DNA from 3 places in the Chryseobacterium sp. WX genome. Region 2 is predicted to be linked to each of the others. Evidence: riboswitches for the same ligand, from Rfam matches in the RefSeq annotation. Region 2 holds a riboswitch; each other region holds the start of a gene.
The links. Region 2 has a riboswitch for thiamine pyrophosphate ahead of pnuC (nicotinamide riboside transporter PnuC). Riboswitches for the same ligand answer to the same signal wherever they lie in the genome.

Region 1 (3,284 bases), 2.5 Mb from region 2:
TTATTTTTCTGAGCTGCAAATCACCAAAGAATTCAAAATTATTCAATCTTAATAAAGCTTTTGCAAAACCAGACACCTCATTCTTTACAGAGCGATTTCTGTAATATTCGCTTTCATCAATCTGAGGAAAAAATACTCCTGTTACATTTCCATAGTGTCTTCCGTAATACTGATTGACCACAGCACCAAAGTTCAAATCTAAATTTTCAAACTTTCCGTACAATGTAGAAACCATTCCGTAGAAATCGTTATTCAGCCATTTTTTTCTGATAAAGTCTGAAGCTTTTATCGTTTCTCCTCCTTCTGTTATATTGGGAAGGTTATATCTTGAAAAAGGATCTCCCTGCTTGTAGTTTTCATAATATCCCTTTCCTTTTGTATAGTGGAACGTGGTTTCCAGATTCCAGCGGTCGTTGAATTTCTGTTCCCAAAGCAACTGATAATGGTTCTGTCTGTAGTTATCCGTTTCATTATCATAGAAACTTACAATATTCTCCCAGTTGGCATCATAAATGGCTCCTGAAATATTGAATTTAGGATCAGTCTCCCAGGTTTTACGATCAATCCCGTTCCATGCCTGATATGTTTTCTCTTTTCCACCAAAAGCCATTAAACGTAATTTCGTGTTTCCTTCTTCAAATAAGGCAGTGAAATTATAAGAATGTAAGTTGGATGAAGCTCTGTCGATGTATCCGTCAGAATGAATATGAGTATATCTTCCCATCACAGAAAGTCGGTTTTTCCAGAATTTCCCTGAGCCAATTTCTGCTGAATATTTATAAGTATTAAATGATCCGTAGCTGTCATCCGTTTTAAAATAAAATTTCTCTTCAGGATCCTTAGAAAGTACGTTAATACTTGCTCCGAAGGCAGAAACCCCGTTATTGGAAGTTCCTACTCCTCTCTGAATGACAATCTGTGAGGCAGAACTTGTCAAATCCGGAACGTTGACAAAAAAGGTTCCCTGACTTTCAGAGTCGTTGTATGGAACACCGTTCATCATGACATTGATGGCACTTCCCGAAACACCACGAATTCGGAAACCTGTATATCCTACCCCGTTTCCGGCATCTGACGTCGAAATAATGGAAGTTTGATTTTTCAAAAGAATAGGAAGATCCTGTCCCAGATTCTTACTGTCCAGATCTTTCTGTACATTGATGATTTCCTTTGCTACCGGAAGCCTTTTGGTAAAGTTGACTGCTTCAATTTCCCTCACCTTTAGGGAATCTTTATTCTGAGCCTGTATAAAAGCTACTGAGCCTACACTAAGCCCTAAAAAAAATAATCCTTTCATTCTATAAATCTTTAACATTTAATGAATAAAAGGGGTTGAGCAATAATGTAACAATTTTATTAATTTAACAGTCTAGCAATTGGTATATTGTTATACTGTTTCATTGGTACATTTTCAATTCCCTAAACAGCATTACCTGTTCCAGGTTCATTGGGTATAATCTCAGCCTGTTAAAGCACCCCTTTATTTCAACCGCAAAATTACAAAAAATATATGAACTGCGATCGGGTTACGAGATGCGGGCTTTTGAATATCAGATTACGTGGTAAATAAATAGTTACAGAATGGAAAAAACACTATGAAAAATAGGAGTTATAAAATGAATCATTCATCATTCATCATTCATCATTTATAATTATTTAGTAAGTTTTGTTGTTGGCGTCTATGTAATAGTAATTGGAACCATCTTTTGTCACTTCAAACATCTTACCGAGTTTCCAGCTGAAATTTCTTTTAATATTGGAATATTCAAACGGAATAATAACTTTATTGTTAACATCAATGATTCCAAATTTATCATTATTGGAAGCAACAATCATTGGATTAGCTACATCATCCCCTTCAAGAATGAACAGATACTGATATTGAGGATAAATCTGATATTGTCTGTAATCTGCGGCATTTACAAATTTTGATTTTTCAATGATTCCGTAAAAACCATTCAGGATATAAGCCTGGAATAACTGTTGTTTATATTCTTCAAATTTACATTTTCCAAAATCGGTATCTTTAAACTGATAGACTCGCTTCCCAGACTTATCTATACGGTAAGAAATCATATTTTTCTCTACCGTAGCATAGTCTTTTGTTCCAAATTTTCTCACTTTTTCATTAGGAGAATTCAGAAGGTTGCAGTCTTCATAAAAAAATACGGCAATATGATATTCCGGCTGGATAATAAATTTCCCGTTCTGATTGACATACCCGAACTGATCTCCTTTTTTCTTAGGAATCAAAACAGGAAGATCTTTGTTGATCACCACCAGATCAGCATTAGGTTTGCTGGCTGAAGCTGCTTTTTTAGCCGTGGTTTTCGGTCCTTTCTTCGCAGGGATTTTCTTCACAGATCGGGTCTGTGAGAAAACGAAAATCGAAATAAAAACACATAAAACATTCAGGATATTTTTCATATTCTCCATTTGATTACAAAAATACGACCAAAAATAGATATTATAAAATTCATATTTATAAAGAATCTAAATAATTTCATTCTTATAAAATTGTAAAATTTCGTAATTTTGGAAACATTTTGAAATGTTTGATAATTTTAAAAAACTTTTGAAAAAGTGTAGATTATGCTGACTTTATTCGGTTAATGTTGCATCAAAATGCGAGAACTCAAAATGTCATTAATTGTATTTATACACCCCGGTAAAGAAAAAGCAGGCCTACCTTTAATTTTGAAAGACCTTCTATTATGAGTATTTATAAGGATTACATCAAAGAGATTGAAGAAAGAAAAACCCAGGGGCTTCATCCAAAGCCAATTGATGGTGCTGAATTACTAAGCGAAATCATTGCACAAATTAAAGATTCAGGTAATGCTGACCGACCGGACTCTCTTAAATTTTTCATTTATAACACACTACCCGGAACAACAAGTGCAGCGGGAGTAAAAGCAAAATTTTTAAAAGAAATTATTCTGGGTGAATCCGTAGTAGAAGAAATTTCCCCGGCATTTGCCTTTGAATTATTATCTCATATGAAAGGCGGACCTTCTATTGAGGTGCTGCTGGACCTTGCTTTAGGTAATGATGCAGCGATTGCCAAAGAAGCTGCCAACGTTCTTAAAACTCAGGTTTTCCTTTATGAAGCAGATACGAACCGTCTGAAAGAAGCATTCAACAGCGGAAACGAAATTGCAAAAGAAATCCTTGAAAGCTACGCAAAAGCTGAATTCTTCACTAAACTTCCTGAAGTTGCTGAAGAAATTAAAGTAGTTACTTATATTGCTGGTGAAGGAGATATTTCTACAGATTTACTTTCT
Region 2 (3,284 bases):
TAGGAGGACTGATGGAGGTAATGATGGGAAAACTGGCCGCAACAAACGCTGAAAACTCAGTGGTAAAATCTTTGGGAGCAATGATGGTAACCGATCATTCCAAAGCGAACGACGAGCTTAAGAATTGGGCATCAGGAATAGGGTATACCTTACCCACAAGTCTGGATGTCGAAAAGCAGAAGATGTATGATGACCTGAAAGCTAAGAAAGGTAAAGACTTTGACAAAAAATATACAGATTTAATGGTCAGTGACCACAAGGAAGATGTAGAAGCATTCAAAAAAGAGGTGTCAGAAGGAACAGAAGCCTCATTAAAATCTTTCGCAGCGAAAACCCTTCCGACACTTGAACATCATTTGCAGGAATCGGAAAAAGCTAAAAATGCGGTCAAATAATATTGAGTTTTTATGACCTGCATCATAAGTATGAGCATACAATATTTAATAATTTTGAATTGATTAAATATTATTTTGTTCTTGATTATAGTAAGCTCCTCTTTTTAAGAGGAGTTTTTTGATTATTCTTTCTTTTTATATTCTTCAATTTTCTTGAATTGTCTGTAAGAATCTTTAAGGATACGAAGCTGTTCAGACACAATCTCAGTACTTTTTGGGCTGAGCTCACCTGTGTCCAGGGCATTTTGATAAGCTTCAATAGCTGCTTTTTCGCCAAATACCACATTTTCTAATGTAGATTCTATGAGATTTCCCATGGTAAAAGAATTTTTAATGTCAATCCAAGTTCTGTGAACAGCTCCTGCCATGGACGTTGAGTCCTCCGGAGTGCCTTGCTTTTCTGTGATGAGGTTGATCAGTTCATTTTTCATGATTTTCGACTGCGAAATCATATGTTCGTACTCATCTTTTACATCCGGATACATTTCCCATACTTTTCCCTCAACTTTTTCAAAGCCTTCCTTTCTGTCGTTGGTAATGTGAAGTAAGTCATTAAGTACTGATATTTCTTGATTGTCCATAATATAAATTTTTAGTTATCCATAAAATTATAATTTACCTCATCGACTCTTTATAATCGTGATCATATCCTGTAAATAAAAAACCAAAGTCCTTTCTTTTTTCAACAAAAAGCTGCACCTTTGCCGAACAATGGGGTGCTACAAAACAGTGGCTGAGATGATACCCAGGAATGTATTTCCACACCTGATCCGGATAATGCCGGTGTAGGGATTGCTTACTGATCATCTCATCATTTGATTTCTAATAATTAATATGATGCAGGACATTTTAAAACAAATTACCTTACCGGAATGGTTCGGAGTCTTATTTTCAGTCATTCAGGTTTTACTGGCCCGTAAAAACAATGTCAACAACTATCTTTTCGGAATTGCAGGGATTCTGCTTACGCTGTATGTGATGCTTACTTCCAAGCTGTACGCTGAATTTACCTTAAATCTTTATTATCTGATCATGAGCATCTATGGATGGTTATATTGGAAATTCGGAAAGCAGAAATCAGAAATGGAAATCTCTGTTACCACTACCACAGAAAAATGGATTACGGGAGGAATTGTTCTGGGAACTTTTATCTTATTCTGGTCTTTTCTGACCCATTTTACAGACTCGGATGTTCCGATCTGGGATTCTCTGGTGAGTGCTTTTGCCTGGGCGGGAATGTGGCTGATGGCGAGACGGAAAATTGAAAACTGGGTGATACTCAATGTCAGTAATATCATTTCTATTCCTTTAATGATTCATAAAGAATTGTATCTCTATGCTGTTTTGACGTCATTCTTATTTTTAGTAGCCATTTCCGGATATATAGAGTGGCAAAAAATTATTAAATCGAAAGCTAATGCTGAGTACTAAAGAGATCAGACGGGAACTTCATGGAGCCCCTGTAATTTCTGATAAAGTAATGCAGCATATTCATGAAGAAAAACTGCTTAAAATATGGGTTCCCAAAAAATATGGAGGACTCGGCTATCGTTTTGAAGAAGGACTTAACGCTTTATTTGGCTGTGCAGAAACCGATGGAAGCTTTGGCTGGATGCTGACACTTTGTTCCGGAGCCAATTATTTTTCCAGAAATATCAAGCCTGAAATTGCTCAATTACTGTTCGCCCATTCTGAAACCTGCTTTGGTGGCAGCGGAATGGTGGGAGGAACTGCAGAAAAAATAGACAACAGCCACTATCTGATCAACGGTTCATGGAATTTTGCAACAGGAGCACCTCATCTTACCCATTTTACATTGAATGCAAAAATTACAGAAAACGGAAAACCTTTAATGGATGGTCATGGCAATGGAATAATTCGATCATTTATTATTTCGAAAGAACACGCTGAGGTTATTCCCAACTGGAAATCTATGGGAATGAAGGCTAGTGGCACCTATTCATTCATTGTTGAAAATGTGCTCGTTAATGAAGACTATAGTTTTGTTTACGATACTTTTTTCACCAATGATATTCTGGACACTATTCCTTTTCGGATTTTTGCAGATTTGACACTGTTGGTCAACTATTTGGGAATGGCTTCTCATTTTATTGAAGAAGCAGAATATATTCGTCCTGAGATCCATTTCAAAAGTTTCGCAGAGGCTGTTGAAAAGCATTTGGAAAAAGTATTGCAAATTGCCGGAGAAGTAGAAAATATACTCGGTGATCACAAAGATATTTCTGAAGGATATCAAAACGAAATCCACCAATATGGAGTAGAGCTGGTTCAAAGATTATCCCATCAGATACTTACTAGTTATACACAGCTGGGAATCCGGGCTACGGATATTAATTCTGAAGTTTATCAGGTGTTCTGTGATTATTTTACAGCTGCGATGCATTCTAATTTCAGACCTTCTGCTGATGATTTGGACTTTTCTTTTTGAGTAGAAAATTCTTTGTTAATAAACTTTTTATCTAATACTGATCTATTTCAGATCAAAATATTTTAAATACAATTTTGGAGAAAAAGAATAAAAATTTATGGGTATTGAGATTATTTGGTATTTCGTATATATCTGCGATTTCTTTTAATTAAAAAAAATTCAATAACCTTCGGTAACAGAGAAATATCCATTTGTGAATTAGATTTATGTCTACTGTTCATAATCCATAGACCTTCATCATGACCTTCCTTTATATCTTTCCACTTTAATTGATAAGCATCTCTATAGAAAAGAGTCCATAACTTTGCTCTAACACAATGCAACATTTAAAGGTTATTAAAAGTGGAACTAAAAATCTTTGAAAACTATACCATTCCTTTTTACAAAAAAAACCTACAAAAATCAATTTTTGTAGGGTTTATCATATTTTCGTGCATTAT
Region 3 (3,284 bases), 2.5 Mb from region 2:
TCATGTGCATTGGTACATGCCCAGGTCCTTCAATCATTACCTGTACATTATGTTTCCAGGCAATTTTAGTGAGTTCACCTAAAGTTTCCAGTTCTGCAAACTGCGCTGCATCATTGGCATCTGCAATAGATCCCGGACGAAGACCGTCTCCCAGAGAGAAAGCTACGTCGTATTTCTTCATGATTTCACAAATCTCCTCAAAATGGGTATACAGGAAACTTTCTTTATGATGAAATAAGCACCATTTTGCCATAATCGATCCTCCTCTGGATACAATTCCGGTTACTCTGTTGGCTGTCAGATGAATATATCTTAGTAAAACTCCTGCGTGGATGGTAAAATAAGAAACTCCCTGTTCAGCCTGTTCAATCAAAGTATCTCTGAAGATTTCCCATGTAAGATCTTCAGGAACACCTTTTACTTTTTCCAATGCCTGATAGATTGGAACGGTACCAATCGGAACCGGACTATTTCTGATGATCCATTCTCTTGTTTCGTGAATATTTTTACCGGTTGAAAGGTCCATAATGGTATCTGCTCCCCATCGGCAGGCCCATACTGCTTTTTCCACTTCTTCTTCAATACTGGATGAAACGGCACTGTTTCCGATATTCGCATTGATCTTTACCAGGAAATTTCTCCCGATAATCATCGGCTCGCTTTCCGGATGGTTGATGTTATTGGGAATAATAGCTCTTCCGGCAGCAATTTCGTCTCTTACAAATTCCGGGGTGATTTTACTTTTGGGAGTATTCGCCCCAAAGCTTTGTCCGGCATGCTGAAAAGCCATTTCTTTTGATACGGATTCAAGCTGCTCTATTCTTTGATTTTCTCTGATGGCAACATACTCCATTTCCGGAGTAATGATTCCCTGTTTGGCATAGTAAAGCTGTGTAACTTCTTTTCCTTGCTGTGCAACTTTAGGTTTATGATCATAGGAAAACCTCAATTCATCAAGACGAGGATCTGCCAAACGCGCTTTGCCGTATTCAGATGTAATTCCGTGTAAGATATTCACATCATTTCTATCCAGAATCCATTGTTCTCTGATTCTTGGAAGCCCTTTCTGAATGTCAATGACTGCATTTTCATCGGTATAAGGCCCCGAAGTGTCATAAATGGTTACCGGAACATTATGTTCAAAGCCGCCATTGGTCAATTTAGTGGGGCTAAGCTGTATTTCACGCATGGCTACATTGATAGGATGTAATTTTCCTTCAACATAGATTTTCTTTGAGTTCGGAAATGGCGAACATGTAATGGAGTGAGCCATAAGTATTGGTATTAAATATGAGAATTAACCGCCCTGAGTGGCAGTAATGATTAACACTGAATCGTTATTGTTTAGCATGGTTTCCGCCCAGACTGACAGCGGAATAATTCGGTTGTTGAGCGCTACAGCAATACCTTTTTTCTTTCCGGGTAACTCAATAGTCAGTAATGCTTCCAGGTTTGCAGGAAGTACATCAAATGTTTTTCGGGTGTGGTTGATTATAAGTTCCATTCCTAATAAATTAAATATACTTTAGGAATGGCCATTATTGTACAATAGAATGTACAGCAAAAGTCATCTACTTTTCCCTACGCTGGTATGATCCAGATCAGGTTCAAAGGGTAAAGTCTCAGTCTGTTGGTAACAGACACCCCTAAAGTTGGGAACGAAGTTAGACATTTTTTTAGAATGCGCAAAATCTGAAATGATAATATAGAAAAAGTCCATCTCAAAATTGAGACGGACTTTTATGTTTGCCTTTAATTAACTAAAAATCTTTAGTTATTCCTCACAAGCTCTCCAGATCGCATCATTCTGCGGCACGGGAGCTGTTATTTCAATATTTTCTTTGGTAACAGGATGAATAAACTCCAGCTTTCTGGCGTGAAGATTGATTCCTCCATCAGGATTGGAACGTGGTGCTCCGTATTTCAGATCACCCTTAATCGGAACTCCGGTCTTGGACAGCTGTGCTCTGATCTGATGATGCCTTCCGGTTTCAAGATCAATTTCAAGAAGGAGATAATTATCCAGTGTTTTGATCACATGATAGGTAAGAATAGCTTCTTTCACCCCTTCAGTAGCTTTCGGAAAGACAATAGCCTTATTATTTTTTTCATTTTTCTTTAAATAATGCACCAGTCTCTGGCTTTGCGGGATCATTTCTTTTCCTACAACTGCCCAATATGTTTTTTTCACTTCACGGTTTTTCACCATCTGCGTAAGACGAGAAAGTGCTTTGGAAGTTTTTGCATAGATCACCAGTCCTGAAGTTGGGCGGTCTATACGATGAACCAAGCCGAGAAAAACATTTCCCGGCTTAGCATCTCTTATTTTTATAAAGTTCTTGATGGATTCTAATAGTGATTCATCGCCGGTCTTATCGCCTTGTACAAGCTGACCCACCTTTTTATTAATCACCAGAAGATGGTTGTCTTCATATATAATCTGCTCCTTCATACTTGTTCCGTCTATCTTCTTCTGTTGGATAAAGACAGGATAATCCCTGCCAGAAGGCCTACTGTTTTAACAGCTGAAAGTTTTGAGCCTTCCGGAATAAACGCTCCGAATACACAGATAGCCGCTGCAGCATACATGGCATAAACAAAATTCTTATTGGTAAGCAATGGAGCCTGAATAAAAAAGCTTGCTCCAATCAGAACATAAAATACTTTTCTTGAAAGCAAATGATTAATTTCCGGGGAAAATAAATTAAACCATCCCACGGCCAGACAAATCAAAGCTGCAATAGATAATATTCCCTGAATAGATTGTTGGTTCTGCATGGATTAATAACTTTCGTTTTCGTTTGGAAATTCTACATTTTTCACATCTTTCACATATTGAGAAACGGCTCCTGTAATTTCTGTGTAAAGGTCAAGGTATCTTCTTAAGAATTTCGGGCTGAAACCTTTGTTCATTCCCACCATATCATGATACACCAAAACCTGTCCGTCACAATCTGCGCCAGCACCGATTCCGATGGTAGGAATAGAAATACTTTCAGTTACTTTCTTGGCTAAATCCGCAGGAATTTTTTCCAACACAATAGAAAAACAGCCAAGTTCTTCCAAAAGCTGAGCATCAGCAATCAGTTTTTCAGCTTCTGCTTCTTCTTTAGCTCTTACTTTATACGTTCCGAATTTATAAATGGACTGTGGCGTTAATCCCAAATGTCCCATTACAGGAATTCCGGCATTGATAATTTTTTTGATAGACTTGGAAATTTCTTTTCCACCTTCAATTTTTACAGCATGCGCCCCTCCTTCCTTCATCATTCTTACCGCAGACT

Region 1: linked by a shared signal. The riboswitch ahead of PZ898_RS13500 (outer membrane beta-barrel protein) and the one ahead of pnuC (nicotinamide riboside transporter PnuC) in region 2 are both predicted to bind thiamine pyrophosphate.
Region 3: linked by a shared signal. The riboswitch ahead of thiS (sulfur carrier protein ThiS) and the one ahead of pnuC (nicotinamide riboside transporter PnuC) in region 2 are both predicted to bind thiamine pyrophosphate.

The regions. Positions count from the first base shown of each region.
Region 1 covers NZ_CP120710.1:3,003,700-3,006,983, forward strand. Annotated here, with positions in the region: gene PZ898_RS13500 (outer membrane beta-barrel protein) at 1-1,297, opposite strand, end outside; TPP riboswitch at 1,400-1,489, opposite strand; gene PZ898_RS13505 (WG repeat-containing protein) at 1,657-2,427, opposite strand; gene PZ898_RS13510 (bifunctional aconitate hydratase 2/2-methylisocitrate dehydratase) at 2,715-3,284, shown strand, end outside.
Region 2 covers NZ_CP120710.1:519,385-522,668, forward strand. Annotated here, with positions in the region: gene PZ898_RS02325 (DUF4142 domain-containing protein) at 1-395, shown strand, start outside; gene PZ898_RS02330 (PA2169 family four-helix-bundle protein) at 518-976, opposite strand; TPP riboswitch at 1,098-1,204, shown strand; gene pnuC (nicotinamide riboside transporter PnuC) at 1,230-1,826, shown strand; gene PZ898_RS02340 (hypothetical protein) at 1,813-2,844, shown strand.
Region 3 covers NZ_CP120710.1:3,024,418-3,027,701, forward strand. Annotated here, with positions in the region: gene thiC (phosphomethylpyrimidine synthase ThiC) at 1-1,273, opposite strand, end outside; gene thiS (sulfur carrier protein ThiS) at 1,298-1,504, opposite strand; TPP riboswitch at 1,562-1,658, opposite strand; gene PZ898_RS13585 (RluA family pseudouridine synthase) at 1,775-2,452, opposite strand; gene PZ898_RS13590 (hypothetical protein) at 2,464-2,778, opposite strand; gene panB (3-methyl-2-oxobutanoate hydroxymethyltransferase) at 2,782-3,284, opposite strand, start outside.